One region of the Gordonia sp. VNK21 genome, then DNA from elsewhere that is predicted to be linked to it. Evidence: predicted binding sites of a transcription regulator. Region 1 holds the regulator's gene; each other region holds the start of a gene.
What was found. Region 1 encodes LexA, which represses DNA repair genes until DNA is damaged. Its sites were predicted from a motif close to CGAACANNTGTTCG; they were not measured.
Positions count from the first base shown of each region.

Region 2: a site for LexA is predicted at 8,474-8,487, ahead of ACJMNC_RS11270 (SAV_6107 family HEPN domain-containing protein). Genes of this name have one in related genera too.
Region 3: a site for LexA is predicted at 5,696-5,709, ahead of ACJMNC_RS09825 (error-prone DNA polymerase). Genes of this name have one in related genera too.

Region 1 is NZ_JBJURU010000001.1:266,907-277,380, forward strand. It holds gene hrpA (ATP-dependent RNA helicase HrpA) at 1-3,350, shown strand, start outside; gene nrdR (transcriptional regulator NrdR) at 3,368-3,835, opposite strand; gene ACJMNC_RS01370 (LysM peptidoglycan-binding domain-containing protein) at 3,901-4,272, opposite strand; gene lexA (transcriptional repressor LexA) at 4,640-5,359, shown strand; gene ACJMNC_RS01380 (phosphoenolpyruvate--protein phosphotransferase) at 5,420-7,120, opposite strand; gene ACJMNC_RS01385 (DeoR/GlpR family DNA-binding transcription regulator) at 7,253-8,050, shown strand; gene ACJMNC_RS01390 (1-phosphofructokinase family hexose kinase) at 8,047-8,994, shown strand; gene ACJMNC_RS01395 (fructose-specific PTS transporter subunit EIIC) at 9,028-10,474, shown strand, end outside.
Region 2 is NZ_JBJURU010000009.1:66,109-76,582, reverse strand. It holds gene ACJMNC_RS11310 (Rv2175c family DNA-binding protein) at 1-333, shown strand, start outside; gene ACJMNC_RS11305 (phytoene/squalene synthase family protein) at 507-1,427, opposite strand; gene mptB (polyprenol phosphomannose-dependent alpha 1,6 mannosyltransferase MptB) at 1,428-2,930, opposite strand; gene crtI (phytoene desaturase family protein) at 2,927-4,450, opposite strand; gene ACJMNC_RS11290 (polyprenyl synthetase family protein) at 4,459-5,565, opposite strand; gene ACJMNC_RS11285 (methylenetetrahydrofolate reductase) at 5,721-6,710, shown strand; gene ACJMNC_RS11280 (LppM family (lipo)protein) at 6,724-7,710, opposite strand; gene ACJMNC_RS11275 (GNAT family N-acetyltransferase) at 7,713-8,363, opposite strand; gene ACJMNC_RS11270 (SAV_6107 family HEPN domain-containing protein) at 8,634-9,119, shown strand; gene ACJMNC_RS11265 (DUF3040 domain-containing protein) at 9,255-9,656, shown strand; gene mraZ (division/cell wall cluster transcriptional repressor MraZ) at 10,074-10,474, shown strand, end outside.
Region 3 is NZ_JBJURU010000007.1:200,541-211,014, reverse strand. It holds gene ACJMNC_RS09850 (hypothetical protein) at 1-652, shown strand, start outside; gene ACJMNC_RS09845 (DNA polymerase Y family protein) at 649-2,238, shown strand; gene ACJMNC_RS09840 (antibiotic biosynthesis monooxygenase family protein) at 2,270-2,551, shown strand; gene ACJMNC_RS09835 (alanine racemase) at 2,589-3,638, opposite strand; gene ACJMNC_RS09830 (SDR family oxidoreductase) at 3,635-5,581, opposite strand; gene ACJMNC_RS09825 (error-prone DNA polymerase) at 5,721-8,963, shown strand; gene ACJMNC_RS09820 (ferredoxin) at 9,076-9,270, shown strand; gene ACJMNC_RS09815 (NAD(P)/FAD-dependent oxidoreductase) at 9,295-10,474, shown strand, end outside.

The DNA.
Region 1 (10,474 bases):
CGCACGAGCGCAGTCTCAACATCGACTTCCTGCTGGGCTATCTCAAGCGGTTGCTGCCCCGGCGGCCCGATCTCAAGGTGATCATCACCTCGGCGACCATCGAGCCGGATCGTTTCGCCCGGCATTTCGCCGGCCCCGACGAGCAGGTCCCCATCCTGGAGGTCTCCGGGCGCACCTATCCGGTGGAGGTCCGCTACCGACCGCTGAGCACCGACGACGACGAGCACTCGGATCTCGATCAGATCGCTGCGATCGACCGGGCGGTCGGCGAACTGTGGTCACAGGAGCGCGGCGACATCCTGGTCTTCCTGCCCACTGAACGCGACATCCGCGACACCGCCGACGCCCTCAAACGCCGCACCGGCGGCGGAACCGAGATCGTCCCGCTCTACGCCCGGCTGTCGGTGGCCGAGCAGCAGAAGATCTTCACTCCCTCCGACGGCCGCCGGATCGTGTTGTCCACCAACGTCGCCGAGACCTCGCTGACCGTTCCGGGCATCCGCTACGTGATCGACGCGGGCACCGCCCGCATCTCGCGCTACTCCACCCGGACCAAGGTGACCCGGCTGCCGGTGGAGAAGATCTCGCAGGCCAGCGCACGGCAGCGGGCCGGACGCTGCGGCCGGGTCGCGCCGGGCATCTGCATCCGCCTCTACACCGAGGACGACTTCGACGCCCGGCCCGAGTACACCGATCCGGAGATCCTCCGGTCGAACCTCGGCGCCGTCATCTTGTCGATGCTCTCGCTGCGGCTGGGTGACGTCGCGGACTTCCCGTTCGTACAGCCGCCGGATGCCCGCGCCATCCGCGACGGCATGAATCTGCTCTCCGAACTCGGCGCGGTCACCGGCATCGATTCGGCGACCGCCGATCTCACCCCGGTCGGCACCACTCTGTCGCGGCTGCCGATCGATCCGAGACTGGCCCGGATGCTCGTCGCCGGCCGCGACAACGGTTGTCTCGATCACGTGCTGGTGATCGTCGCCGCACTGTCCCTGCCCGATGTGCGCGAGTTCCCGGCGGACCGGCGGGAGGCCGCCGCCGCGGCACACCGCGAGTACGCGGTGCCAGGATCGGAGTTCCTCAGCCGGCTCAAGCTCTGGTCGTACCTTCAGGAGCAGCGGGACGCGATGTCGGGCAACGCCTTCCGTCGCTGGTGTGAACGGAACTTCTTGCACTATCTGCGCATCCGGGAGTGGACGGATCTGCATCGCCAGCTCCGGCGCACGGTCAAGGATCTGCGCTGGGAGGTGCCAGAGACCGCGATCGACGCCGACGCGATCCATCGCTCGCTGCTGGCCGGCCTGCTCACCAACGTCGGCGCCCGGGTCCACAACGACGCGAAGAACGGCGCATCGTCGCCGGCGGCCTCCGGAAAGGACCGGCGGCGCGGAGAATCGCGCGAGTATCTGGGCACCCGCGGCACCAAGTTTCTGATCTTCCCCGGTTCGGAGCTGGCCAAGAAGCCGCCGGGCTTCGTGATGGCCGCCGAGCTGGTGGAGACCTCCCGGCTGTACGCGCACACCGTCGCCGCCGTCGAACCCGAGTGGGTCGAGCAGCTCGCCGGCGAGCTGGTGACCCGCAGCTACAGCGAACCGGCCTGGTCCACCCGCCGTGGCGCTGTCACCGCCGTCGAGCGAGTGAGCCTCTACGGTGTCCCGCTGGTCACCGGCCGGCGAGTCAACTACGGATCCATCGACCCGGTGACCTCCCGGGAGATCTTCATCCAGGCCGCACTCGTCGAAGGCCGGTGGCGCACCCGTCACGCCTTCTTCGCGCACAACGCCTCGGTCCTCGCCGACGCCGAGGAGGCCGAGCATCGCGCCCGGCGCGCAGGGGTCCGGCTCTCGGATGAGGCCCTGTACGACTTCTACGCGCAGCGCATCCCGGCGAAGGTGGTCTCCGCCCGCCACTTCGACAGCTGGTGGAAGAAGGCGTCCCGCACCGACCCCGCCCTGCTGAACCTGCACGCCGAGGATCTCCGGCAGGACGACGGCCCCGACCCGGAGGACTTCCCGGAGGCCTGGCAGCAGGGCGCCACCCGCCTGGCACTGGCCTACCACTTCGAGCCGGGCACACCCGAGGACGGCGTCACCGTACTCATCCCCCGGCCGCTGCTCGCACACATCACCCCGACCGGCTTCGACTGGCTGGTTCCGGGCCTGCGCGTCGAGCTGGCCACCGCGCTGATCAAGTCACTGCCCAAGGGGCTGCGCAAATCGCTCTCCCCGGCCCAGCGCTACGCCGAACTAGCCCTCGACGGCCTGGCTCCGCGCACCCGACCGCTGCGCACCGCACTCGCCGAGCGGCTCAGCGAGATCACCCGGACCAGCCTGAGCCCCCAGGACTTCCGCGTCGACGCCCTGCCGCACCACCTGCGCATGCACTTCGCCGTGGTCGACGATCAGGGCGCGATCCTGCGGCGCGACGATGACCTGACCGCACTGCAGCAGCACTTCGCTCCGCGCACGGCTCCGGCCGCCGAGACCGTGGTGTACCGCGACTGGACCGCCGACGGTATCGGCACGCTCGCCCAGCAGCAGACCGAGACGGTCGCCGGCCAGCAGGTGGTGACCTTTCCGGGGCTGGCCCCGGCCGGCGACGGCGTGCGTCGGCTCGCCCGGACCTCGGCCGCGACCCGCGATGCGGGGGTGGCGGCGTCCGTCCAGGTGCTTCTCGAGATCGCGATCAGCCCGCCGAGCCGTAAGCTGGTCAACGGCCTGCCGCCGGCCGACAAGCTGGCACTGAGCCAGAATCCCTACCCGGACAACGACTCTCTGCTGGCGGACTGTACCCGCCGGGCCATCGCCGACGAACTGGTCCGACGTCCCGAGGTCGCCGGGCTGCGCGAGCCACGGGAGTTCGCGGCACTGCGCGACGAGCTCTCACCGGTGGTCCGCCAGGCCGCCCCCGAGTATTTCCTGCTGGCGGTCACCGCACTGCGGGAGACCACCGAACTGCGCCGGGCGATCGACGCCCGATCCGGTTCGGCGGCCGCCGACGACGTGGCCGAGCAGCTCGGCGAACTGGTCTTCGACGGCTTCGTCGCACTCACCCCGCTACGCCGGCTGCGCAGCCTGCCACGCTATCTGCAGGCCGCACGGCTGCGACTGGAGTCGCTGCCCGGCTCGACGGCACGAGACGCGGCCGGCATGGCCGTGCTGGACCGCGTCTTCGCGCACTGGAATCAGCGGCTGGCGCAACTGCCCGAGGGCCGGCAGCAGGCGCTCAGCGAGCAGATCGCCTGGCCCATCGAGGAATTGCGGGTCAGTCTGTTCGCGCAGCAGCTCGGCACCGACGGGCCGATCTCGGAGAAGCGTGTCGTCAAGGAGATCGACGCCTTCCGCTGACCGCCCGACGGCCGGACTCAGCTCGCCGGTGTGCGTCCGGCGCGGTCACGCCGCAGATCGTCGATCTCGCGCTGGAAGTCGTCGGCCGAGTCGAACGACCGGTACACCGAGGCGAACCGGAGGTAGGCCACCTCGTCGAGTTCGCGCAGCGGCCCCAGGATGGCCAGTCCCACTTCGTTGCTCGGGATCTCGGCCGATCCGGAGGCGCGGACGGCGTCCTCGACGGTTTCGGCGAGTTTGGCGAGGGCGTCCTCGTCCACCGCGCGGCCCTGGCAGGCCCGGCGAACCCCCTTCATCACCTTCTCGCGGCTGAACGGCTCGGTGACCCCGTTGCGTTTGACCACGGCCAGCACTGCGGACTCGACCGTGGTGAAACGGCGCCCGCAGGCACTGCAGGATCGCCGGCGCCGGATGACCAGCCCATCGTCGGACGCGCGGGAGTCGACTACTCGGGTGTCGTCGTTCTTGCAGAACGGGCAGCGCATGGCCTCCAGCCTACCCGTGCGGCACCCGGCGCAGCGCATGGCACTCCCCTCCCGGTTCCGCGGCCTCAGCGGTACCGCGGCACCACCAGGGCCTGCCCCGGACGCAGTCCCGCCGAGGAGAGATCGTTGAGTTCCCGCACCACATCGATCACCCCGGACGGCGGCAGATCCGGAGCGATCCGCCGGGCCAGTGCCGTCAGCGACTCCCCGCTGCGCACGTGCACCACTTCGGTGACGCTCGGCGTACCGGTGGCGGCCTCCTGCGCCTGGCCGCCGACCAGGGCCAGCACCCACACCAGCCCGGCGAGCACCACCCCGGCGAGCAGTCCGGCGGCCCAGCGCCGGCGCCGCACGATCTGCGCCGACGGCCGCACCGGGCGGCCCACCGCGGCACGCACCGGCGGCGCGGTGTTCGAATCCGCCGATCGAACATCCATACCGCCCCCGCGAGTCCCCCGGTCGGGGGACATCCGGGCCGTGCGGGCGGTTCCGCGGCGCCGTTCGAGCCGGCGTCCGGTCGGCCGGCAGGGCTGTTCGACGTCCGTCCGGCGCACCGGCGCGGGGCCGGCGACACGGGGAACATCGCAGGTCATGACGGCCTCGACAGCCGATCCCGAGGTCTGTGCGGGGCGGTGGAGCACGCTCTGCGTCATCGCCTTCTCCTATCGTTCAGGTGTTCGATGAACTCTTGTTCGATAGTAAACACCACCCCTCGGACATTGTCTGCAACACGTCGAACAATTGTTTGAAATCTGTGACCGAGCCGACTAGATTGGCGATATCACCACCAGGAGAGGACGCACGATGACCGACGGTCCCAGCAACAGCGATATCCCGGCCGGTGCCGACGGTCCGGAGCTGTCGACGGCCACCCTCGAAGCCTCACTGACCCAGCGGCAGCGCGAGGTGCTCGAGTACATCCGCAGTTCGGTGCGTGAGCGCGGCTATCCGCCGAGCATCCGCGAGATCGGCGAGGCCGTCGGCCTCACCTCCACGTCCTCGGTGGCCCACCAGTTGCGCACCCTCGAGCGCCGCGGTCTGCTCAAACGCGATCCTCACCGTCCGCGGGCGGTCAACGTCCGTGACGACAACCGCACCCCGCCGTCCGGCGGCGCGGCGGCGGTCGCCGAATCCGACGATCAGCTGCCCGCACCGGCGTACGTCCCCGTGCTGGGCCGGATCGCGGCGGGCGGGCCGATCCTGGCCGAGCAGGCAGTCGAGGACGTCTTCCCACTGCCCAAGGAGCTCGTCGGAGAGGGCTCGCTCTTCCTGCTCCGGGTGGTCGGCGAGTCGATGATCGACGCGGCCATCTGCGACGGCGACTGGGTGGTGGTCCGCCAGCAGAACGTGGCCGAGAACGGCGACATCGTCGCCGCGATGATCGACGGCGAGGCCACCGTGAAGACCTTCAAGCGGGTCGACGGCCACGTCTGGCTGATGCCCCACAACGAGCACTTCGAGCCGATCCCCGGCGACGACGCCGCCGTCCTCGGCAAGGTGGTCACGGTGATGCGCCGAGTCTGACGGCGGCGCGCGTCAGGGCCTCAGTCCGTCAGGACTTCAGTCCCTCAGTCCGTCAGGATTTCAGTTCCTCAGCGCGGTCCGCGCGGCGTCCCGGGCCGCCTGTGCGCTGTCCGCGGCCGTCGCCGCAGCGGCGGCGGCCCGGCACTGGTCGAGCGTCACCGAGCCGAGCTGCAGACCCACGGCCGGCCCGGCCTTCGCGGCCGCCGACAGCGAGGTCACGCCCAGGCCCACCAGCACGCAGGCCAGCAGCGGATCGGCGGCCGCTTCGCCGCACACCCCGACCTGTTTGCCCTGGGCGGCGCCGGCGGCACCGACGCGTTCGATGAGACTGAGCACGGCCGGCTGCCAGGGATCGGTGAGCGAGGCCAGTTCCGGGGACATCCGGTCCGCGGCCATCGTGTACTGGGTCAGGTCGTTGGTGCCGATCGAGACGAAGTCCACCTCGGCCAGGATCTTGTCGGCCTGAATGGCCGCCGAGGGCACCTCCACCATGACACCGGGGATCATGCCGCGCGCGCGGACCTGGCCGGCGAATTCCCGGGCCTCGGCCACCGTGGCGATCATCGGGGCCATCACCCAGGGGGTGGCCCGGTCGCCCTCCGCGGCCTGCGCCAGCGCGTCGAGCTGGTGCTCGCGGATCTCCGGGTGCAGCGCGATGATGCGGTTGCCGCGCACCCCCATCGCCGGATTCGCCTCGTCCCGATGGTCGACGAACTTGAGCGGCTTGTCCGAGCCGGCGTCGAGGGTCCGGATCACCACCTTCTGCCCGGGGAAGGCATCGATGACCTCCCGGTACAGCTCGGCCTGGTCGGCCACCGAGGGCTCGTCCGCACGGTCGAGGAAGGCGAGCTCGGTGCGGAAGAGCCCCACGCCCTCGAGGACTCCCGGCTCCGCCGCGCTGCGCGCGGACGCACCGTCGGCCACATTGGCCAGGATCAGCACCTCGTGGCCGTCAGCGGTCCGTCCCGGGCCGCGCCACGCCGCCGCGCGCTCGGCCAGTTCGGCGGCGGCGCGGGCGGCCGCCGAGACCGCCTCGGCATCCGGATTCACCCCCACCGTTCCCAGGCCTCCGTCGACGAAAGCCGTTGCACCGGTGGGCACCTGGTCGAGATCGGCGATGGCCACCACGCACGGGATGCCGAGCTGGCGGGCGATGATCGCCGTGTGGCTCGACGGCCCACCGAGGCGGGTCGCCAGCGCGATGATGCGGCCCGGATCGAGACCTGCGGTGTCGGCCGGCGCCAGGTCGTCGGCGCACAGGATCGACGGGACGTCGGGGGTGGGGATACCCGGCTCGGGAAGGCCCAGCAGTTCCGCGACGACGCGATCGCGGACGTCCTTGAGGTCGGTGACCCGCTCGGCCATCAGACCGCCGACCTTGGTGAACATCTCGACGAACTGCTCGGTGGCCGCGGCGGCGGCGGCCGGGGCGGGAGTGCCGTCTCCGATGAGCTTGCCGGCCGCACCGAGCCAGCCCCGATCCTTCGCCAGACCCGCGGTGGCGGCCAGCACCTCGGCCGCCGCACCGGAACTGCGGGAGGCCCGCTCGGTCAACCTCCCGGCGACGGTGTCGGCCGCGGCGGCCAGCCGTTCCTTCTCCGCGTCGCGGTCGTCCTCCGGAATGGTGGCGGCGTCGCCGAGGTCCGGTTCGGGCCGGTCGCCGGGCCGGATGACCGGACCGTAGGCCAGTCCGGCGACGACCGGAGTGCCGGTGACGACCGGGTCGGCGCCGTAGGTGTGCGCGGGATCGACGGACTGCATGCTCTTGGGCCTTTCGTTCAGCGAGTCGGCGGAAAACCGCACATTTCCACAGAAATCAATGTAAATACAGATGTGACAGTGTTGATTCGGGCACGGGACCCCGTCAACCAGGACTCTACTCAGGACGGTGGAATGTACGCGGAGGAACGGCAGCAGGCCATCGCGAACGAGGTTCGCGAGCGGGGCCGGGTCTCCGTGGCCGAGTTGTCCCACCGCTTCGACGTGACCGGTGAGACCGTCCGGCGCGACCTGGCCGTACTGGCCCAGGCCGGTCAGGTCACCCGGGTGCACGGCGGCGCAGTCCGCACCGACGTGGGGGTGATCGTCGACGAGGCCGACCTGCCCGCCCGTCAGCGATCGCACCAGCCGGAGAAGAAGGCGATCGGTGCCGCGGCCCTGGAACTGCTGCCGCCCTCCGGTGGCACCGTCCTCTTCGACGCCGGCACCACCACACACCAGGCGGCCTCCGCTCTGGCCGCGGCGCAGCCCGCCGACACCCGGCTGACCCTGGTGACCAATTCGCTGCCCATCGCCGCCACCCTGACCGACGCCTGCTCGGCCGGGGCGCAGCGCCGCGAGGTGCTGATGACCGGCGGCCGGCTGCGTCCGAAGACCCAGGCCGCCGTCGGTACGGCGACGATCGAGCAACTCGGCCGGCTGCGGCTCTCCGTCGGTTTCCTCGGCACCAACGGCTTGAGCGTGCGGCACGGCCTGTCCACACCCGATCCGGATGAGGCCGCGGTCAAACGCGCGATGATCGCCGCCGTCGATCGCGTCGTGGTGCTGGCCGACTCCTCCAAGATCAACCGGGAAGACCTGGTGAGCTTCGGCGACCTCGACGAGGTGGACGTGCTCATCACCGATCGCGGCATCGACGCGGCCTTCGCCGCCGAGCTGGCCGCCAGGGACATCGAAGTGGTGATCGCATGATCGTGACCGTGACGGCCAATCCGAGTGTGGACCGCACCATCGAATTGACCGGCGAACTGCGCCGCGGCCAGGTGCTGCGGGCGGCGGGCTCGCAGAGCCAGCCCGGCGGCAAGGGCATCAACGTCGCCCGCGCCGTGGCCGCCGCCGAACTGGACGTGCTGGCCCTGCTGCCGGCCGCCGACGGCGACCCGTTGCTGAACCAGCTCGACCAGACCGGACTGCCGTATCGCACCATTCCGGTGTCCGCACCGGTGCGCACCAACATCACGGTGGTCGAACCGGACGGCACCACCACCAAGATCAACGAGCCCGGGGCGGCCCTCACCGACGCCGCTGTGGACGCCCTGACCGATCAGGTGCTGGCCGCCGCTCAGGACGCCGGCTGGCTGGCGCTGTGCGGCTCGGTGCCGCCGGGACTGCCGCTGGACTGGTACGGCCGGATCATCGGCCGGCTCACCGGCAGCGGGGTCCGCACCGCCGTCGACACCTCCGGATCACCGCTGGCCGCCGCCGCCGAAGCCGGGGCCGCACTGCTCAAACCGAACGCCGAGGAGCTGGCCTGGCTCACCGGTGCCGACGGCGCCGCGATGGAGGCGCAGGCCGCCGCCGGCGATCCGTCGGCCGCGGTGACCGCCGCCGCGGCGCTCGCCGCCCGCACCGGCGGCGCCGTCCTGACCACGCTCGGCGGCGCCGGTGCCCTGCTGACCACGCCGGAGGGCACCTGGCAGGCCACCGCGCCGCGGATTCAGGTGCGCAGCACGGTCGGCGCCGGTGACTCGTCCCTGGCCGGTTACCTGATCGCGCACAGCCGCGGCGCGGGCCCGGAAGGGCTGCTGGCGACAGCCGTGGCCTACGGCTCGGCCGCCGCCGCCCTGCCCGGCACCACCCCACCGACTCCCGGCCAGACCGATCCGTCCGCGGTGACGGTGCGGCGACTGTCCTGACCCCCCAGAATCCCCCGTCCGAAGGAAGTTGCGATGTCCGAACCGATCATCACCACCGAGCTGGTAGTGCTCGACGTCGATGCCGGCGCCGACGCCACGTCGGTGATCACGACCCTGGCCGGTGTGCTCGCCGACCACGGCCGGACCACCGATCCCCAGGCGCTCATCGACGCGGCCGTCGCCCGGGAGAGCAAATCCCCCACCGGCCTGCCCGGAGGCCTGGCCATCCCACACGCCCGCGTCGCGGGAGTCACCACCGCGTCCCTGGGCTTCGCCCGGCTGAGCACGAAGGCCGACTTCGGCGCGCCGGACGGTCCGGCCGACCTGGTCTTCCTCATCGCCGCCCCGGACGGGGCCGGCAGCGAGCACATGAAGCTGCTGAGTTCGCTGGCCCGTGCCCTCGTCCGCCCGGAGTTCGTGCAGGCCCTGCGTGACGCGCCCGACGCCGCCGCGGTGGTCACCCTGGTCGACGGCGCCGTCTCCCCCGCCCCGGCCACACCGGCACCGGCCGAGGCGGCCGCCGCGGCGTCGTCGCCCGACGAGCCGGAGACGCAGGCCCCGGTCAGGCACCTGCTGGCCGTCACCGCCTGCCCCACCGGCATCGCCCACACCTACATGGCCGCCGACGCGTTGAAACTGGCCGCCGAACGCGCGGGCGTGGAGCTGGCGGTCGAGACGCAGGGCTCATCGGGCACCACCCCGTTCACCGCCGAGCAGCTCGCCGGGGCCGAGGCCGTCATCTTCGCCACCGATGTGGGGGTCAAGGGCCGCGACCGCTTCGCCGGCAAGCCGGTGATCGCCTCGAGCGTCAAACGCGGCATCAACGAGCCCGACGCGATGATCGCCGAGGCGGTGGCCGCCGCGGACGATCCGCACGCCGCTCGCGTCACCTCCGACGGACACGGCGAGAGCGACGAATCCGCAGCCTCCGGGGTCGGTTTCGGCGGGCGCCTCAAGCAGGCCCTGCTCACCGGGGTCAGCTACATGATCCCGTTCGTCGCGGCCGGCGGTCTGCTGATGGCCCTGGGGTTCCTGTTCGGCGGTTACGAGATCTCCAACACCACCGTCTGCGCGCCGCAGACGATCACCGACGGGCAGGTCGTCTATCCGGACGGCTGCAGTTCGATCGCCGGCACCGGCGGCTCGATGAACGACGCGTACTTCTACGCCCTCAACAACACCCTGTGGAATCTGCCGCCCGACGGACTCCTGCAATACCTCGGGGCGGTCTTCTTCGCCCTCGGCTCGCTGGCCATGGCGTTCATGGTTCCGGTCCTGGCCGGCTACATCTCATACGCCATCGCCGACCGGCCCGGTATCGCCCCCGGTTTCGTGGCCGGCGCCGTCTCGCTGGCGGTGAGCGGCGGATTCATCGGCGGTCTGCTCGGCGGTCTGCTCGCCGGTGCGGTCACCCTCTGGTTCACCACCCTGAAACTGCCCCGCTGGGCGGCCGGTCTGATGCCGGTGGTGGTGATACCGC
Region 2 (10,474 bases), on a different contig from region 1:
CCCGACGACGCCGAGGTGATCGGGCTCGGCGAGGCCGCCGACCGGCTCGGCGTCTCCACCGGCCGGGTGCGCACACTGATCCGCGATCACAATCTGCTGGCGGCCTCGCGCGGCGGCGAGCCGGTGATCCCGGTGCTGTTCTTCGGCCCGGACGGGCTGGCCAAGCACTTCGAGGGTCTGGTGACCATCCTGCTCGACGGCGGCTACACCCGCGACGAGGCGCTGGCCTGGCTGTTCGCCGAGCAGGAGGATCTCGGTATCTGCCCGGCGCAGGCGCTGCACACGCATGCGGCGCGGGAAGTGATCCGGCGCGCGCAGGCTCAGGCCTTCTGAGCGGTCGCGCTCGGGGAGCGCGTCACTCGGCGGGCATCACCATGGCGGCTTTCGCCGCGCAGTAGCCGGCGAAGCCCGCCGGAGGCTGCCGGAGGCTGCCGGACCATCGAATGTTGTTCCCCACGGCCTGGTTTCAGATGGGCCCGGTGAGGTGCGGGTGAGGTTCCGCCGGTTCAGGATCGCGCGGGGCGCGGCGCGAGCAGTGCCGTCGCGGCATGCCGCAGCCGCCGGCGACGGGGCACCACGGCCCGGGCGGTGAGCACGGTGAATCCGGAATCCTCGATCTCGGTGAGGATCGCGGCGTACGAGGCGGCGGCCGCGGCGATCGCGGGCCGGGTACGGCCGGGCAGTGCGGCCACCGCCGGTGCCGCCCGGCGGTACTGATCCCGGTTCACCGCCACCAGGTGCGCGAGTGCGCGCCGCAGCGCCGGCGACGGTGCGCCGGCGCGCGCATCGGCGCGGAGCACGGCCTCGTCGACGCCGAACGCCGCCAGCTGGTCGGCCGGCAGATAGATCCGGTCGCGCCGCAGGTCCTCGCCTACGTCGCGCAGGAAGTTGGTGAGCTGGAAGGCCTCGCCGAGCAGAGCGGCGCCGTCGCGCAGTTCGGCCGGGTCGTGCACCCCCAGCACCGGAAGCAGTTGCAGTCCGATCACCGCCGCCGAGCCGTAGGTGTACTCGCCGAGTTCGGCGAAGTCGCGGTAGCGATTGCGGAAGCCGGGGCCGCCCGGCACGTCCATGGCCATCGAGCGGGCGAAGGCGGTGAAGGTGGCCGGATCGATGCGGTAGCGGGCGACGGTGTCGGCCAGGGCGGCGACCACCGCCCGCTGTGCTCCGGGCAGTCCGGGCGGCATCGGGTCCCCGGCCAGCGCGGCCGCGAGCGCGCCGGTGAGCCGGTCCAGGGCGGCTAGCCGCTCGGCCGGCGGGACCGGGCGCGGATCGTCGACGATGTCGTCGGCGATCCGCGCGTAGCCGTACAGGGCGGCCACCGCACGGCGGCCGTCGGCGGGCAGCAGCCGCGCCGCCAGATGGTAGGTGCGGCCGTGCCGGGCGGTGAGCTGTTCGGCGATCCGGTAGCCGTCGGCGACGCTGGACATTCAGGAGCGGACGCGTGGGCCGGCGATCGAGCGCAGCCGCAGCGGGTCGGGCCGGCCGAGGGAGACCGCCGCCAGGACCGCCAGGCCCACCGCCAGCACCGTCTCGAGCGGCTTGTAGAAGAGGATCGAGTCGTCGGGCTGGAAGACGATCAGGTAGTACACGCTGATCCCGACGATCAGTCGGCGCGTCCACAGCGGCAGCTCGAAGGCCACCGCGAAGACCAGCGTCCAGACGTAGTACCAGGGCAGGGTGGACGGTTCGAGGAGCAGCACAGCGAGCATCGCCCAGCCCGCACCGGCCATGGCGGCGCGGGCACCGGACCGGAAACGCCACCACAGCCACACCAGCACCAGCACCATCACCACCGTGCCGATGGCACGGGTCACCGGCAGGATCTCCTGCAGGTTCCAGCGCGCCCACGGGATGGACGCGCCCATCACCAGATGGCCGACCAGGCTCGGGATGGTGAACGGATTGATGATGCGCGAGGCCCAGGACAGGCCGTTGACCCAGCCCACACCCAGACCGAGGATCAGGGTGAACCCGCCGAAGACGGCGGCGGGCAGGGCGGCGGTGGCCGCGAAGATCCCGACCCGGTCGCGCAGGGTGACCGGCCGCCGGGCGCGCAGATGGTCGAGCCAGATCCAGAGCATGAACGGGATCGCCACCCCGGCGGTCACCTTGATCGACATCGACAGTCCCAGGACCAGCAGGCCGCTCACATGCCTGCCGTCGAGCACAAGGGCCACTCCGGCGGCCAGGAAACCCATCATCAGCAGTTCCAGATGCGGTCCGCCCACCAGATGGAGCAGCAGCACCGGATTGAGCAGGATCAGCCACAGCGCCTGACGGCGGCCCGCGCCGAAGTGCCCGGCGATGCGCGGCAGCGCCCACAGCGCCAGCGCCAGGCCGGGCAGCAGAACCAGCCGGGTGACGAAGACGCCGGCGAAGACGTTCTCACCGGTCACCGCCACCACACCGCGCATGAGCAGCAGGAACGCCGGGCCGTACGGGGAGGTGGTGGTGGCCCAGATCTGCGCCATCGAGTCGACGATCGGACCCGGGACGTGTGCCGGACCGTCCAGATACGGATCGAAGCCGGGCCCCAGCAGTGCCGCCTGCCCCAGATAGGCGTAGACGTCGCGGCTGAACATCGGGACTGCGAACAACAGCGGCGCCGCCCAGAGGGCCACCGCCCAGCGCGCCGACCGCAGGTCCAGCTCGCTGCGGCCGCCGGCCAGTTCCCGGCCCAGACGCACCCAGGCGACCACCAGCGCGGCGGCGCCGAGCCAGAAGGCGATCCCGGAGAGAGTCTTGCCGTGGCCGTAGCTCATCGGGGCCAGACCCAGCCCGGTCAGCGTGGCGTCGTTGCGCGGGATGTCCGCGACGCCGTAGCTGCCGACGGTCACCAGCACTGCGCCGAGCAGACCGAGTGCGGTGTTCGGATAGCGGCGCAGCAGCGCGGCCGGTGCGCGGCCGGCAGCGGTCACCGGGGCGGTCATCGCGGCTCCGGGAGACCGAGCAGCGCCAGCGCGCGCTGCGCGGCGAGCTTGCCGGAGACCAGCACCGGCGGAATGCCCACGCCGGGCACCGTGGCGCTGCCGGCCAGGAACAGATTGCCCACTCCGGGCCACCGGTTGCGGGTGCGCAGCGGGCCGGTCTGGCGCACGGTGTGCGCTGCGGAGAACGGCGTGCCGCCGGGAAGTCCGGCCCGGAGCCAGCTGCCCGGATGATCCACCCGCCGCACGTGCAGGCCGTCGATGCCGGGGTAGCCGCGGCCGGCCAGCACGCCGAGGACCTCGGCCGTGTACGCCGGTGCCAGCGTCTCCCAGTCCAGTGGTGCCGTCACCAGATTCGGGGTCGGTGCGAGCACGGAGATCGATTCGAGCCCGTCACGGACGAAGGTGTCCGGGTCGCTCACGGCGGGCCGGGTGATCAGGAACGAGCCGTCGGTCATCGGGGTGCCGCGGCGGCCGGTGATCTCGGCGAAGGTCCGCGTCCAGGCCGCACCGAAGTCCACGGTGTGGTGGCCGCTGCGCCAGGTGTCGGCCGCGCCGGCCGGGAGCAGTCCGTGCACCACCACCGCGCTGGGCGAATACCGCAGCCGACGGCGGGTCGGGCGTCCCAGCAGCCCGGCCACCTGATCGCGTTCGCCGGTGGCGACGACCACGTCGGCGGGCAGCCGCCGGCCGTCGTCGGTGTGCACGCCGACCACCGCCCGGCCGCTGGTCTCGATGCGCACCGCGCGGGTGCGGTACTCGATCTCGGTGCCGGCCGCGGTGAGCTCGCCGGCCAGCACCTCGCCGATGCGGCCCATGCCGCCGGCCGGGGCGCTGAGCCCGTGACCGATGTCCATGTCGGGGATGATCGCGTAGATCGCACGCGCCCGGGCGGGCGGCACCCCGGCGTAGAGGGCCTGGAAGGTGAACGTGCGCTGCAGCCGTTCGTCGTCGACGAAGCGGGCGATCGCGGCGGTGAGCCCGCCCAGGGTCCGCAGCCGCACCAGATCGGCGGCGGCCCGCCGGGTGCGGGCGTCCAGCAGACCCGGCAGCGAATCGTAATTGCGGTCGAAGAAGACCCCGTACTCGGTCTGGTCCACTCGGCGCAGCCAGTCCAGCAGGGCGGGGACGCCGGCCCCGGCCCCGGCGCCGAAGGCCGCGTCGGCTGCGGCCGCCAGCCGTCCGGTGTCGCGGGGGACCCGCAGACTGGTGCCGTCGGCGTAATTCATCACATAGCCGGGGTCCACGCGCCGCAGCGCGAGCGCCGCCCGTACCCGGGCCGCCGGCACGCCGAGCGGTGCGAGGGCCTCCTCGATCAGGCCGGGCATGGTGAGAACCGTTGCGCCGGTGTCGAAGCGGTGACCGTCGACGGTCTCGGTGCGGACCAGTCCGCCCGGCGCGCCGGTGGCCTCGAGGACGGTGACGGCGCAGCCCGCCCCGCGCAGGGCGGCGGCCGCGGCCAGACCGGAGAGTCCGGCGCCGATGACGACGGCGCGGCGCTGCGGGCCGCGGGAGGAGATCACGGCCGGACTCACTTCGTCCGGTCGGTGATCTGGTGGGCGAGGGTGGTGAGGTCGGCGCGGGCGGCGGCGTCCACCGGCAGCTCGGCGATCTGCGCCAGCGCGGTGTCCCGGTGTCCGGCGATCTGCCGTTCCACTTCGGCGACGGCGCCCGATTCGACCAGCACTGCCCGGGCGGCGGCCAGTTCGGCGTCGTCGAGCGGCCGGCCGAGCAGCTCGCGCAGGCGCTGGGCGTCGGCGGGGGCGGCCTCGGCGAGCGCGAGCCCGAGCAGCACCGTGCGCTTGCCGGCGATCAGATCGTCGCCGGACGGTTTGCCGGTCTGCGCGGGATCGCCGAAGACGCCGAGCAGATCGTCGCGCAGCTGGAAGGCCAGCCCCAGCCCGGTACCGATCCGGTGCAGGTCCTGCTGTAGGCCGGTCGACGAGACCGCGAGTGCCGCACCGAGTTCCAGCGGCCGTGCCACCGTGTAGGCGGCGGTCTTGTACTCCATCACCCGGTAACTGGCCATGATGGACTCGTCGCCGGAGGCCTCGTTGACGATGTCGAGGAGCTGTCCGCCCAGGACTTCGGTGCGCATCCGGGACCATAGGGCCGGGACACCGGACGGCAGCGGGGCCGGTGCCGGATGCGGGGCCGGCCGGTAGCCGTGCACCAGATCGTCGGCCCAGGCCAGGGCCAGGTCGCCGATCAGGATCGCCACCGATGCGCCGTGGTGGGCGGCATCGCCGGACCAGCCGTGCTCGCGGTGGGCCTGTTCGAAGACCCGGTGCACGGTGGGACGGCCGCGCCGGGTGTCCGACCGGTCGAGGATGTCGTCGTGCACCAGGGCGCACGCCTGAACCAGTTCGACGGCCGCACCGACCCGCAGGACGGTCGCCGGATCGGCCGGCTCCCCGGGGGCCGTCGGACCGCCGGACTGTTCGCTGCTGCCGCACCGCCAGCCGGCGTACAGGAACAGCGGCCGCACCCGCTTGCCGCCACCGAGGACGAAGTCCGCCAGGGCGGCGCCGGTCTGGGCCACCGCCGGGTAGATCTCCTCCAGCGGACCGGCCACGGAGCCGAAGAACTCGGCCAGCACGTCGTCGACGGCGCCGGGTACCTGCTGGAGAGTCAACACGCCCCTGAGGGTACCGGCCCGCACGACGCCTCTCGGCACCGCTCACCGCAGTTCGTGGACCATACGGCCACGGCCGGGTCAAGCCGGGCGGCGGGGCTGCGTTAAATCCCACGCGGAAGTGCTTCGGCGCGTACCGCATCCGTATGATCGGGCATGTGAGTTTCCCCACCGACGATGCCGCCGTACCCGCCGTGACCACCCCCGCAGCCGCTGCAGGTGCCTCCGTCGTGGAGCGTTTGGCACTGCCGCACAGTGGGCCTATCCCGTTCTCCGTGGAGTTCTTCCCGCCGAAGACCGAGGCCGACGAGGCCCGGCTGTGGCGCGCGGTGCGGATCTTCGAGCGGATGAATCCGGCGTTCGTGTCGCTGACCTACGGCGCCGGCGGCTCGACCCGCGACCGCACCGTGCGCATCGCGGGGGAGCTGGCCACCGAGACCACGTTGACCACGGTGGCGCATCTGACCGCGGTCGATCACAGCATCGCCGAACTGCGCGGTCTGGTGGGCGCGTACGCCGACAAGGGCATCACCAATCTGCTCGCTCTGCGCGGCGACCCGCCCGGGGATCCGCTGGGGCAGTGGGTGGCGCACCCGGAGGGACTGCACTACGCCTCCGAACTGGTCGAGCTGATCGGCGGACTCGGTGATTTCCACACCGGTGTGGCGTCGTTCCCCGAGGGGCACCATCGCGCCCCGAACCTGGCCGCCGACACCGGCAATCTGGTGCGCAAGCTCCGGTCCGGTGCCGAGTACTCGGTGACGCAGGTGTTCTTCGACGTCGAGTTCTATCTGCGTCTGCGCGACCGTGTGGTGGCCGCCGACTCCGAGCAGGGCGCCAAACCGCTGATCCCGGGGCTGATGCCGATCACCTCGCTGGCCAGCGCCCGCCGGATGGTCTCGCTCTCGGGCAGCGTGCTGCCGCCGGCGGTGGAGGAGCGGCTGGTCACCGCGGCCGGCGACGGCCCCGAGGAGGACCGCGCCGCGGTCCGGGCCGTCGGCATCGATCTGTGCACGGAGATGGCGCAGCGGCTGATCGACGAGGGCGCACCGTGCCTGCACTTCTGCAGCCTGAACTTCGCCAAGGCCACCAGCGAGGTGCTCGAGCGCGTCGGTGTGGACACCCGCGGCGCGCTGCAGCCGGCCTGAGTCCGGCCCGGTCTCAGCGGTCGGCGGAGGCCGACCGGTCCGCGTTCGGGTCCGCCGTCCCGGTCCCGGGTGCCTCCCCGTCCGGCGCATCCCTGTCCGGCGCATCTCTGTCCGGCGCATCGCTGTCCGACGCGTCCCGGTCCTTCGTGGAGGTGTCCGAGGAGGAAGCGTCCGATGTGGAATCGTCCGATGTGGAGGTGTCACCGTCCGGGCCGTCGGCGTGGCCGGTGGTCTTGGCCACGACCGACTTCACCGCATCGCGGACCACGTCGCCGGTCTCCCTGACCTGACGGGGGCGGCCCGGCCGCGGGGAGCGGTCCCGGGTCATATACGCCAGCCAGGCGATGAGCAGGACCACCAGCAGCGCGATGATCACCACGAACCAGGTCCAGCTGGGCACGGCGGCGGTCGCCGGATCGGCGTACTCCGCGTCGGCGATGAACTCGGCGTTCCCGCCGCCGGGCGGGGTCCAGGTGACCGAGTCGTCGGCGCCCTGCTGGCCGTTGGTGGCGACGATGGGACCGGCGAACTCGACGGTGATCGAGACGAAGTAGTTGTCGGCGGGCAGCGCGGTGAGGTTGGTGCCGCCGCGCAGCCGCACGATGTCGCCGCTGCGGCTGGCCGACAGATCCACCGTGTTGCCGTCCGGAAGGGCACTGGCGATGATGTCGCCGAGCTGCGAGAACTGGCCGGTGGTCAGATCGGTGAACCGCAGCCGGGAGCCGGTCTTGTCGCCCGCCGGGCCGTCGGTGGCCGGGGCGCTGCCATCGTCGGTCTCCGGAAAGTCGTACACCGCGACCGCGCCGGACAGCGACGCCGGAACGTCGAAGGTCGGCGGGGTGGGGCCGGTCGCCGGGCTGGCGGCGACCACGACGACGCCGGAGAACAGATCGCCGACGTTCTCCGAGCGGGTGAGGCAGCCGCTGAGCAGCGGGGTCAGGGCCAGCAGAGCGGCCAGCGCGAGGAGAGCCGGGCGGAACAGACGTCTGGGCTGGGTCACGCTCACATCGTGCCAGACCCGGGCGGCAACGGGAGGGAACGACCGAGGAAGGCGAACGGCCGCGGGTCGCCGGGGAAGCTGAAGTGGCGCAGCACGTCGCCGAATCCGAGCCGGCGGTACAGGGTCCAGGCGCGGTTCGCCTCGCCGGTCACCTCCGGGGTCGACAGCAGCACCTGCGACTCGGGGCGGTCGGTGAGCAGGCGGCGCAGCAGCGCCTCGCCGGTGCCCTGTCCCTGAGCCAGCGGATGCACGTGCAGTTCGGTGAGCTCGAAGTAGTCGCTGATCACCGCCTGCGCCTCCTCGGGAGTCCAGCCGGCCAGCCTCATGCCGGTGCGCAACTGCTGATTCCACCATTGATCGGCGGCCCCGGTGTAGCCGTAGGCGACACCGACGAGCACGTCGCGTTCGCCGGGCGCCCACGGGGCCTGCACGCGCAGGCGGCGGACGGCCGGCCGCAGCAGTTCGGCGGCGCTGACGGTGGTGACGGCGCCGATCGCGGTCCAGCCGGGCCGCCGCAGGTGCTCACGCCACAGGGCGAGCCGGTTGTACTCGGTGCCGCGCGGATAGTTCATCGCCGTGACGTAGGTGTGGACGGCCGGCTGCAACCAGATGTCCGCGTCGGCCGCAGGGAGCGGCGTCAGGCGCACGGACACGGGCGTCCTCCTTCGGCGGTCGGTGAATCTGCTGAGAACCCGCAGCGATTGAGCACAGCGTAATCGGCGTTTGCCCGGACAGGGGGGAGTGGGTCTACCCTGGAGCCTATCGAACTGCAGTTCGATTACTGTGGGCGGCGGATCCGGTGGGGAAGACACCGGCTCCGCCGCCCCGCCACCCTCGGCTCCCGCGGCGCCGTCCCGCCGAAATGTCAGAGGCCTGTGAGACGTTCTGGTGCAGCAGCAACAGGAGCGAGGTGAGCGACGGCGATGGCGACCACACGGACGACGGCGACGACGCGGCGGGCGGTGAACCGGGCCGAACCCGATCCGCGGGTGATCGGGCGCAGCCGGGATCTGCTCGAGCGGGCGGAGACCCTCTTCGATCAGGCGGCCGGGGTGCACGACGACGGTGCCGAGCGTTTCCGTCAGTTCTATCTGGCCGCGATCCGGGCCGCGGGTGCGGTGCTTGCCGTTCACGAGCCGCCCGGACCGGTCCGGCGACGCCGGGATGCGCGGGATGCGTGGAGCCGGATCAAGGCGGTGGCCCCGGAGTATGCGGAGCTGGCCGAGTACTTCGGCGGACTGTCCCAGATGCGTTCTAACGTCGAGGCCGGCCTGGTACGCACCGTGGATCCGACGCTGTGCGCGCGTGTCGAACGCCGCGCCATGGAGTTCCTGGACGCCGCCGACGCCACCCTGCTGTCGTACGAACAGGGGCATATCGGCGGGGTGTCTTCGGCGCTGGGGGCGTGATGGACGGGCGATTCGCGCCCGGGGTGTCGTACGGAACGGGCAAGTGGGTGGTCGAGAGTCCGGCAAGCTCCTATCATGGAGGAGAGCGGGCGGTTCGCGCCGTTCGTCGTCGCCGAGGAAATAAGGAGGGTGCCGGTGCCGCTTTCGGAGCACGAGCAGCGGATGCTCGACGAGATTGAGAGCGCGCTGTACGCGGAGGATCCCAAGTTCGCCTCGGCGGTGACTAAGCAGCGCGTGGGCGGTGTCACCACACGGCGCCGCATACAGGCCGCCGCATTGATCGTGGTGGGCCTGGCACTGCTGGTCGGCGGACTGATGGTGGACATCGAGGTCGGCGGTCTGAAGATCGTCAGCCTGGTGGGCTTCCTGCTGATGTTCGTCGGCGGACTGCTCCTGCTGATCCGTCCGCGCGCCAAGCAGGGCGCCGGTGGCGGCGCCAAGCCGTCCGGCCGATCGCGCCCGGCGGCTGATCGTGGATCGTTCAGCAGCCGGATGGAAGAGCGATTCAACAAGCGGTTCCACCAGGACGGCTTCTAACAGCACAGATCACAGGCCGCGGCCCCTCCCGAACGGGAGGGGCCGCGGCCTTTTCGTCGTGTCCGGAGGGGCCGGCCGCTCCCGCCCGGACGCCCGGTCCCCACAGCGCCCCACCGGGTCGCCCCACTTCTCCCCACCCGGGTTCCCCACTTCTCCCCACTTGGCGAGGTAGAGGTGCAACTTCTGCCACTTAACTGGTGTTTCTTCTCATCTATGCGGGCAACACGCCGTTCCTAGGATGCCGACTTTCCTGAGAATTGCGTTCGTGTAATCCGCATTGACCTGCATAAATAGTCATCAAGGGGGAGGGGGTGGGGTGATTGGGGTGGAAAGTGGAGGAAAGTGGGGTAATCTTGCAGTCACTGGTCCACGGGAATCCGGAATCCGCGGATCGGTACGGGGCAAGGAGGTGTCGGCGTGGCTCGTTTCGTCGGCACTTACGCGCCCAAGCTCGATGACAAAGGGCGGCTCACACTGCCCGCCAAGTTCCGCGAGGCACTGTCAGGAGGGGTCGTGGTCAGCAGAGGCCAAGATTTCAGCTTGTCGGTGTATCCGGCTGAGGAGTTCGACGTCATCGCCGAGAAAGCGGCGAAGGCATCGCGCAACGATCCGGAGGCCCGCGCCTTCGTCCGGCTGTTTTTGGCCGGCGCCGACGAGCAGAAGCTCGACGGACAGGGCCGGGTGAACCTCTCGGCCGAGTTCCGCGACTACGCGAAGCTCGCCAAGGAATGCGTCGTCACCGGGCAGTACGACCACCTGGAGATCTGGGACGCCGCCCGCTGGGAGGCCTACCAGAGCCAGTTCGAGGATGCCTACGC
Region 3 (10,474 bases), on a different contig from region 1:
CCGGAAGCTGGCCGGCCTGTCGGCGGGGCCCGGAGCGGCCCCGGCGGTGCTGCCGGTGCCCGAGCCGATCGCCGGGCTGCTGCCGCGCCGCGGGCTGGCCCCGGGCAGCGTGGTGGAGGTGAGCGGGGCGGCCAGTATGCCGGCGGCGCTGCTGGCGGCGGTCAGCGCCACCGGTGCCACCGCGGCGCTGGTGGGGTTGCCGCAGCTGAACCTGGCCGTCGCCGCCGACCTGGGTGCGCAGCTGGACCGGATCGCGGTGGTCGACGAACCCGGCGTGGACCGGCTGGAGGTGGCCTCGGTCCTGCTCGACGGCATCGACCTGGTGCTGGTGGCCGTCGACTCGGTGACCCCGTCGCGGGCCCGGGTGCTCACCGGCCGCGCCCGCAGGCAGTCGTCGACGCTGATGGTGGTGGGGCCGCCCGGCTGCTGGCCGGGCGCCACCGTGCGCATCGAGGCGGAGGTGTCCGGCTACCGGCATGTTCCGGCCCGGCGCAGCGGCTACGGCCGGATCGGCGGGCTGGAGATGGATGTGCGGATCGGCGGGGCCGGTCTGGCACCGCGGTCCACGCGGTGCGCGCTCACCGAGAACGATCGTCTGGTCGCGGTCGCTGCCGCCGGGCAGCCCGCCGTACGGCTGGCGGTGGCCAATTGAGCGGGCGGGTGCTGGCGCTGTGGTGCCCGGACTGGCCGGCGGTGGCCGCGGCGGCCGCCCTCGGCCCGGACTGCGGCGACGCCGTCGCGGTGCTCGGGTCCGGCCGCGTGACCGCCTGCTCGGCCGCCGCCCGGCGGGCGGGGGTGCGCCGGGGCATGCGCAAACGCCAGGCGCAGTCGCTGTGCCCGGAACTGACGGCGGCGCCCGACGATCCGGGCCGCGACGGACGGTTCTTCGAGCCGGTGGTGGCCGCGGTGTCCGCGGTGGTGCCGATGACCGAGGTGCTGCGGCCCGGGCTGATGGTGATCGCCGCCGATCGGGCCGGGCGCTACTTCGGCGGTGAGGAGGAACTGGCCGAGGAGATCGTTTCGGCGGTCGACGCGTGCGGGGTGGCCGGCCGGGTGGGCACCGCCGATGAGCTCTTCACCGCGGTGCTGGCCGCCCGCACCGGGACGGTGGTGCCGCCGGGAACGGATGCGGACTTCCTGGCCGGACGCCCGGTGGCCGATCTGGTGGTCGAGCCGTCGCTGTCCGGGCCGGGCCGGGACGACCTGGTGAATCTGCTGTGGCGGCTGGGGGTCCGCACGCTCGGGGCGTTCGCCGCCCTGGATCCGGCCGACGTGGCATCCCGGTTCTCCGCCGATGCGGCGGTCGCGCACCGCCTGGCGCGCGCCGAACCGGGGCGACGGCCCAGCCGGGCACCGATCCCTCCCGGGCTGGAGGTGGAACACGACTGTGACCCGCCGATCGACCGGATCGACGCCGCCGCCTTCCTCGGCCGGCGGCTCGCCGAGGAGCTGCACGTCCGGTTGTCGTCGGCGTCGCTGGCCTGCACCCGGCTGACGGTGCAGGCGATCACCGAACGCGGACAACGTCATTCGCGGACCTGGCGATGCGCCGAACCGCTCACCCCGGAGGCCACCGCCGACCGGGTGCGCTGGCAGCTGGAAGGCTGGCTCACCCTGTCGGCGGGCAGTGTCGACGCCCCCGATTCGCCGATCGCGCGGCTGCTGCTCGAGCCGGTGGAGGTGATCGACCCCGGTGCGCTGCAGTACGCGCTGGCCGGCGAGGGGCTGCCGCGCGGTGGTCCGGGCCGGACCGGACTGGGCGATCCGGCGCGCCGGGCCCTCACCCGGGTGCAGGGGCTGCTCGGCGAGCGTGCGGTGCGGGTGCCGGTGGCCAGTGGCGGCCGCGGGCCGGGTGAACAGGTGGACCTGGTGACCTTCGGCGACGAACTGCGGCCGGAGCGGCCGGCCGGGGCGGCCTGGCCGGACCGGATCGCCCGGCCGTGGCCGGCCCGGCTGCTCGCCGGTCACGCCGAACTGTTCGACGCGGCCGGCGATCCGGTGCGGGTCACCGGCCGCGGGGCCTTCACCGCCGAACCGGTGATCGTGCGCTCGACCCGGCACGACTACCGGATCGACTGGTGGGCGGGACCGTGGCCGTTCGGCATCGACGACGGCACCGACCCGGGGGTGCGCAGCGCCGCGGTGATGGCCCGGACCCAGGTGCTGCTGGAGGACTCGCGGGCGCTGCTGCTGTGCTTCCGCGGTGGCCGCTGGCAGGTGGAAGGCATCTACGAGTGAACGGCACGGGTCGAGGCGATAGGCTTCCCGCATGGTTCTCGAAGTGGCGATTTTCGATGTGACAGACCCCGACGGCTTCGCCGCCGCCTACCAGAGCGTCCGCGAGGTGATCTCCGGCGCGCAGGGCTGCCGGTCGGTGCGGATGACCCGCGGCATCGAGACCCCGACCCGCTTCATCCTGATGGTCGAATGGGATTCGGTCCAGGCGCACGAGGACTTCCGGGCCGCCGAGAGCTTCGCCACCTGGCGCGGCGCCATCGGCCCGTTCTTCGCCTCCCCGCCGCAGGTGGAGCACTTCACCGACCTCGACTGACCGACGAGGTCGCCGGAGTCCTCCGAGAGCCTGCGCCTCAGGAATTGGCGCCGCGGGCGGCGACCGGCCACACCTGACCGTCGTCGAGGTGCAGTTCGTCGGCGAGGTTGACCGCGGTGCAGACGTGGTTCGGGATCACCCGCAGCACCTCGCCCACCTCGGGAAGTGCTGCGCCGGAGGGGAAGTCGACGACGGCATGATGTTCGGACAGTGAGGTGATCCGGGCCTCCGGATGATCGAGCAGTCGGCCGAAGCCGCTGGCCCAGGCCGGCCGGTCGGCGCCGATCACCTTGCTGCCCGCGTCGAGCACGATCCGGTTCCGGCGGCGGCTGACCACGGTGGAGACCGCCGTCAGCGCCACATCGTCGAAGCCGCACGTGCCGAGTTCGAGCTGCTGGGCGTCGCCGAACGGGTATACGCCCGGACGGATCTCGGTGAGCACCGAGAAGTCGGCGTACTGGGCCGTCGGGGTGGAGCCCCCGCTGATCACCCGCGGCGTCACTCCCGCGTGGCGCAGCGCGGCGGCCGCGCCCACCAGCGTGCGGGACTCGTCGATGGCCGCCTTCTGCCGGGCCGCACCGCGACCGTAACCGTGACCGGGAAAGGTGAACACGCCGACCACCTCCAGACCTGCGGCCACCGCCGCCGCAGCGACGGCACGCGCCTCCCGCGGGGGCACCCCGGTCCGATGCTGGCCCGAATCGATCTCCACCAGCACCTCCACCGGGGTGCCGGCGAGACCTTCGGCCAGCCGGCGGGCACCGGCCGCCGAGTCGACGCCCACCCGCAGCCGGGTCCGGCCCGCCAGGGCCGACAGCCGGGCAGCCTTCTCGTCGGACAACCACAGGGGATAGGCGATGAACAGATCGGTGAAGCCCGCGTCGGCGAAGGTCTCCGCCTCGCCGATGGTGGCGACGGTCAAACCGGTAGCCCCGGAGAACATCTGGAGTTCGGCGATCTCGATGCACTTGTGCGTCTTGACGTGCGGGCGCAACGCCAGCTCCAGATCGGCGGCCCGATGGCCCATGGCGGTGATGTTCCGTTCCATGCGCTCGCGGTCGATCGACAGGTACGGAGTCTCGGTCACGACACCGCCGGATCCTTCAACGGTTCCTCGGCCCGCCCGTGCAGGGCGGCCGCCGACTCGCCGAGCATCAGATAGGTCTGGTGCAGGATCCGGGTGGTCAGCCGCGGCACCCTCCGGTGGCCCCATTCGACCAGCGAGCCGAACCGCGAGCCGCTCCGGACCGGCCGGTCGATCATGCCGTGCAGAATCCGGGCCGCGGCCTTGTCCACACCCCAGATCCCGTGAGCGGAATCGTAGACCGCGGTCGGGGCGATCATCTTGGTCCGGGTCAACGGCAACCGCACGGTGGTGAAGGTGACGTGGTCGGACAGGGTCTCGGCCGCGGTCACGTCGGTGAACGCTTCCAGGGCTGCATAGCTCGAAGCGTACGCCCCGAAACGCGGCGCCCTGGTCTGGGTCGTCGCCGTCGAAACGTTCACGACATGGCCGGCCTGCCGCTCGATCATGTGCGGCAGCACGGCCAGGGTCAGATAGACCGCGCCGAAGTAGTTCACCGCCATGGTGCGGTGATAGTCGTGCGAGCGGTCCAGAGAGTTCGTCGCCGCCCGGCGGATGGACCGGCCGGCGTTGTTGACCAGGATGTCGATGTGATCGTGTTCGGCGATGATCGACTTGACCAGGGTGCGCACCGCGTCCTCGTCGGTCACATCGGCCGGATAACAGCTGACGGTGCCCAGCGGCAGACCCGGTTTCGGGACCTCGGCGGACAGTTCGTCGACCGTCTCGGTGAGTTTGTCGGCGTCGCGGGCCACCAGGATCACGTGTGCCCCGCGGGCCACGCACATCCGGGCGGTGGCGCGGCCGATGCCGGTGGATCCGCCGGTGATCACCACGACCTTGCCGACCAGCGGACCGCGCGGGTCGTCGCGCCGGTTGCGGGCCGGGTCCAGATGTTCGGCCCAGTACCGCCACAGCCGCGGCCCGTAGTCCTCGATCCGGGGCAGCCTCACTCCGCGGCGCTCGAGCAGTTCGGCGGTGGCCGCGGGGTCGAAGTGCACCGGCAGCGCCAGCACGTCGAGCACGGCCGGCGGCACACCGAGCTGCTGGGCGACCAGATCGCGGCCGGTGCGCAGGGCGCCCTGCCCGGTCAGGGTCAGCAGCGGACGGGCCAGCGACCGCGGCAGAGCATCGAAGGTGCGGGCGTCGTGGTCCGGTGTGATCGCATTGGTCACCTCGGACAGGCTGCGGCGCTGCGGATCTCCCAGATGGTAGACGCGCTGCTGCGCCTCCGGCTCGGCCTCGAGCAGAGCCGAGAGGGCATCGGCCACGTAGTCGACGGGGACCAGATTCAGCTCACCCAGATCCGGCCACGGCACCGGCAGCTTGCGCGGCAGCCGGTCGAGCAGACTCACCTGGCCGAGGAAGTAGTAGGGGCCGCACAGCTCGTCCATCTCGCCGGTGACGCTGTCGCCGACGATCGTCGAACAGCGATAGCTGCGCCAGCGCAGTCCGGGGGTCTGCCGGACGGCGAGTTCGGCGTCGAAGAAGCTGCGCTGGCACGGATTCGCGAAGTTCTGGCCCAGCTCGAAGTCGGTCTCCCGGAACGGGCCCTGATGGTCGCCGGCCACGCCGACCGACGAGAGCAGGTGGAAGACGGCGCCGTGCTCGGCGGCGAACGACGCCAGGGTCGCGGCCGCATCGGCGTTGACCGCCTGAACGGTGGCCGCGTCGGCGGCGGGATCGTCGAGCACGTCGAGGTGGACGAGGTGGTCGAGCGGGCCGAAATCGGCCAGATCGGCCGGCGGGGCGCCGGTGTCGTCGTCGGCCAGAACCGTCACGACCCGGTCGCCGTCGGGAAGGGTGTCGGTGACGGCGGCCAGCGCGGGCAGACCGCTGCGTGGAACCAGTGCGCCGACCCGGGCGTCGTCGCCGCGGGCCAGTAGTCGGGCCAGCACCCGGCGGCCGAGGAGTCCGTCGGCGCCGGTGACCAAGTAGCTCGTCACCCGAACAGGTTCTCACAGACCGGGCCGACATAGTGTGCGCTCGGTCGGCACGTCCGTAAGTCGTCTGATGTCGCTTGCGCGAATCCGGACTCCGGATTCACGTCGAACAGGAATCGAACGTATGTTCTAGAATCGATGTGTGGGTTGGAACAACGGGCCGCCGAGCTGGTCGGAGATGGAGCGGGTGCTCTCCGGCCGTCCGCCGCTGTCCGGCGCAGGGGCCGGCGACGGGGGAGATGCCCCGGGGTGGTCGCGTAAACGCGGTGGCTATCGGCCCGAGGAACTCGAGCCGATCACCTCGACGGTCCCGTACGCCGAGCTGCACGCGCACAGTGCCTACAGCTTTCTCGACGGGGCGTCGATGCCCGAGGAGATGGCCGCCGAGGCGCGTCGGCTGGATCTGCAGGGGCTGGCGCTGACCGACCACGACGGTTTCTACGGGGTGGTGCGCTTCGCCGAAGCGGCCCGGGAGTACGAACTGCCGACCGTCTTCGGCGCCGAGCTCTCGCTGCAGCGGGATACCGCGCGTGCCGGGGCCGTCGACCCGCCGGGGGAGCACCTGCTGGTGCTGGCGCGTGACGCGGAGGGCTACCGGCGGCTCTCCCGGGTGATCGCCGACGCCCACATGAGCGGTGGCAGCAAAGGGCTGCTGCGTTACGACCCGGAGCTGATCTCCTCCGCGGGGGCCGGGCACTGGCTGATCCTGACCGGCTGCCGCAAGGGCGCGGTGCGACGGGCGCTGGCCGACGGCGGAACCGGTGCGGCGCGCACCGCGCTGAGCGGGCTGGTCGACCGTTTCGGGGCCGGGAACGTCGTCGTCGAGCTGACCGCCACCGGAACGTCCGACGACGACGAACGCAACGCCGTCCTGGCCGGGCTGGCGAGCGAGCTGAGGCTGCCGACAGTGGCCACCACCGGTGCGCATTTCGCCGGTCCCGAGCGGCGGCGGCTGGCCATCGCGGTGGCCGCGGTGCGGGCCCGCACCGATGTGCACACCATCTCCGGCTGGCTGCCCGGACTCGGCGGGGCGCACCTGCGCAGCGGCGACGAGATGGTGCGGCTGCTGCCGGCGCACCGGGAGGCCGTCGAGAACGCCGCCGGGCTGGCCGCCGACTGCGCCTTCTCGCTGAAGCTGATCGCCCCCGAGCTGCCGCCCTTCGACGTCCCCGACGGGCACACCGAGGCGACCTGGCTGCGCCGGCTCACCGAGGACGGGGCGCGGCAGCGTTACGGGACCCGCGAGCAGAGGCCCGAGGCGTACCGGCAGATCGACCACGAACTGGCGATCATCGAGACGCTCACCTTTCCCGGGTACTTCCTGGTGGTGCACGACATCGTCAGCTTCTGCCGGCGCAACGACATCCTGTGCCAGGGCCGGGGCAGCGCCGCCAACTCGGCGGTCTGCTTCGCGCTGGGCATCACCAATGTGGATCCGGTGCGCGCCGGACTGCTCTTCGAGCGCTTCCTGTCCCCGGAGCGGGACGGCCCGCCGGACATCGACGTGGACATCGAATCGGACCGCCGCGAGGAGGTGATCCAGTACGTGTACTCCCGGCACGGCCGGCAGCACAGCGCGCAGGTGGCCAATGTGATCACCTACCGCGGGCGGTCGGCGGTGCGTGATATGGCGCGGGCGCTGGGGTACGACCCCGGTCAGCAGGATGCGTGGAGCAAGGTCCCCGATTCGGCGCCGGACGACGTCCGCGGCATGGCCGGTGAGATCGCCTCGCTGCCAAGACATCTGGGTATTCACTCCGGCGGCATGGTGATCTGCGACCGGCCCATCGCCGACGTCTGTCCCACCGAGTGGGCACGGATGCCCGGACGCAGCGTGCTGCAGTGGGACAAGGACGACTGCGCGGCGGTGGGGCTGGTCAAATTCGATCTGCTCGGGCTCGGCATGCTCTCGGCGCTGCACTATGCGATCGATCTGGTGGCCGGGCACAAGGGGATCGAGGTGGATCTGGCGCAGCTGGACCTGACCGAGATCGCGGTCTACGACATGCTGTGCCGGGCGGATTCGGTGGGTGTGTTCCAGGTGGAGTCGCGGGCGCAGATGGCCACCCTGCCACGGCTGAAGCCGCGGAACTTCTACGACCTGGTGGTGGAGGTGGCGCTGATCCGTCCGGGCCCCATCCAGGGCGGCTCGGTGCACCCGTACATCCGGCGCCGCAACGGTCTCGAGGAGCCGGACGTGGAACATCCGGCGATGCGCAAGGCCCTCGACCGGACTCTGGGCATTCCGCTGTTCCAGGAGCAGCTCATGCAGCTGGCGGTGGACGTGGCCGGTTTCGGGGCCGCCGAGGCCGACCAGCTGCGCCGGGCGATGGGCTCCAAGCGGTCGCCGGAGAAGATGGAACGGCTGCGGACCCGCTTCTACGCCGGGATGGAACGCGAGCACGGGATCACCGGGGAGACCGCCGACCGGATCTTCGAGAAGATGGCGGCCTTCGCCAACTTCGGCTTCCCGGAGAGCCATTCGCAGAGCTTCGCCGCGCTGGTCTTCTATTCGGCGTGGTTCAAGCTGCATCATCCGGCCGCGTTCTGCGCGGCGCTGCTGCGGGCGCAGCCGATGGGCTTCTACTCGCCGCAGTCGCTGGTGGCCGACGCCCGTCGGCACGGGGTGCGCGTGCACCGTCCGGAGGTGAATCATTCGCTGGCACATGCCGATCTGGAGAACTCCGGGCTGGACGTGCGGCTGGGGCTGGCGTCGGTGCGCGGGGTGAGTGACGAGCTGGCCGAGCGGATCGTCGCCGAACGGGTGCACGGACCGTATACGTCGATCGCGGATCTGTCGCGGCGCACCGAGGCCGTCGGAGCGCAGCTCGAGGCGCTGGCCACCGCCGGGGCCTTCGAGTCTCTGGGCCTGGATCGCCGGACGGCGCTGTGGGAGGCCGGGGCCGCGGCGGGGCTGCGGGCCGACCAGCTGCCCGCGGTGAGCCCGCGGTCCGCGCCGGTGCTGCCCGGCATGTCCGAGGTGGAGCTGTCGGCGGTGGATGCGATCGCCACCGGGATCACGCCGACCGGCTATCCGACGCAGTACCTGCGGCCGCGGCTGACGGCGCTCGGGGTGCTGACGGCCGACCGGCTGCTCTCGGTGCCCGACGGCACCCGGGTGACGGTGGCCGGGGCGGTGACCCACCGCCAGCGTCCGGCGACCGCGGCCGGGGTCACCTTCGTCAATCTCGAGGACGAGACGGGCATGGTGAACGTGGTGTGCTCGGTGGGTCTGTGGACGCGCTACCGGACCCTCGCGCAGACCGCCCCCGCCCTGATGATCCGCGGGAAGGTGCAGAACGCCGAGGGTGCGGTGACCGTCGTCGCCGACCGGATGCAGCAGCTGGATCTGAAGGTGGGCACCCGGTCCCGGGACTGGTGCTGACCTCGTGAACGGCGCTGACGGCGTCGGCTGACGCTTGCAGTCGTTTCTAGTTTAGAATAAATTAAAAACTAGACGGGTACGGCATCCGGATCTCGAGAATGAGGTGAATCCAATGAAGGTGACGGTCGACTACGGCAAGTGCGCGGGACTCGGAATCTGCGAGTCCCTGGCGCCGGAGTTCTTCGAAGTCAACGACGACGGCGATCTCGACCTGCTCAAAGAAGACATCGAGCCCGACGAACTGCAGTCGGTACGGGAGGCGGTCGCCGGCTGTCCCGCCGAGGCGCTGCGCATCGTCGACAACTGACGAGATCTGACGAGAGGCAACGACATGGATATCGAGAGACTGGTCGTGGTGGGTGCTTCGCTGGCCGGGCTGCGCGCCGTCGAAGGTGCCCGCAAGGCCGGATTCGGCGGCCGGATCACGCTGATCGGTGCCGAGACGCATTTACCGTACGACCGGCCGCCGCTGTCCAAGAAGTTCCTGGAACCGGGCACCGAGGAACCCGAGGCGCCGTTCTTCCGCAACGAGCAGACCTTCACCGATGAACTCGACGTCGAGCTGCTCCTCGGTGCGCCGGCCACGGGCCTGGACACCGCGAACCGCGAGGTGATCGTCGGCGATCGGCGCGTCGGTTACGACGCGCTGGTGATTGCGACCGGTGCGACCCCGCGGATCCTGCCCGGCACCGAGAATCTGGCCGGTGTGCATGCGCTGCGCACCCTCGACGACGCCGTCGCGGTGCGGCAGGCGCTCACCGAAGGCGCCCGGACCGTGGTGATCGGCGCCGGGTTCATCGGCTCGGAGGTGGCCTCGGGTGCCAACAAGCGGGGAGTGGACGTGACGGTGGTCGAGGCACTGCCGACCCCGCTGGTCCGGGCGACCGGTGAGGCGATGGGGCACGCCATCGCCTCGCTGCACCAGCGCAACGGCACCGAACTGCGCTGCGGCGTCGGTGTTTCCAGAGTGGAAGGCGACGAGCACGTCGAGCGGGTCGTCCTCGCCGACGGCTCGGTGATCGACGCGGACCTGGTAGTGGTCGGCATCGGCGTGACGCCGGCCACCGATTGGCTCGCCGGCAGCGGTATCGAGGTGGACAACGGCGTCGTCTGCGACGAGACGCTCTGGACGGGAGTGCCGGGGGTCTATGCCGCCGGTGACGTGGCGAACTGGTTCAACCCGGTCCTCGGTGTGCGCCAGCGTATGGAGAACTGGACGGCAGCGGCCGAACAGGGTGCCGCGGCCGCGCGCAACGCCCTGGACCCGGCCAACGCCAAACCCTATGGGACGGTGCCGTACTACTGGTCGGACTGGTACGACGTCCGGATCCAGTTCGTCGGCTCCCCGGAGGCCGACGAGGTGCGCGTGGTCGACGGCGATCCGGCCGGCGGCGGCAAGTGGGTCGCCCTCTACCGGCGGGGAGACCGGCTGATCGGCGCCCTGACGCTCAACGGGCAATCGGTCATCATGAAGTACCGCGTGCAGATCATGAAGGAGACCTCCTGGGAGG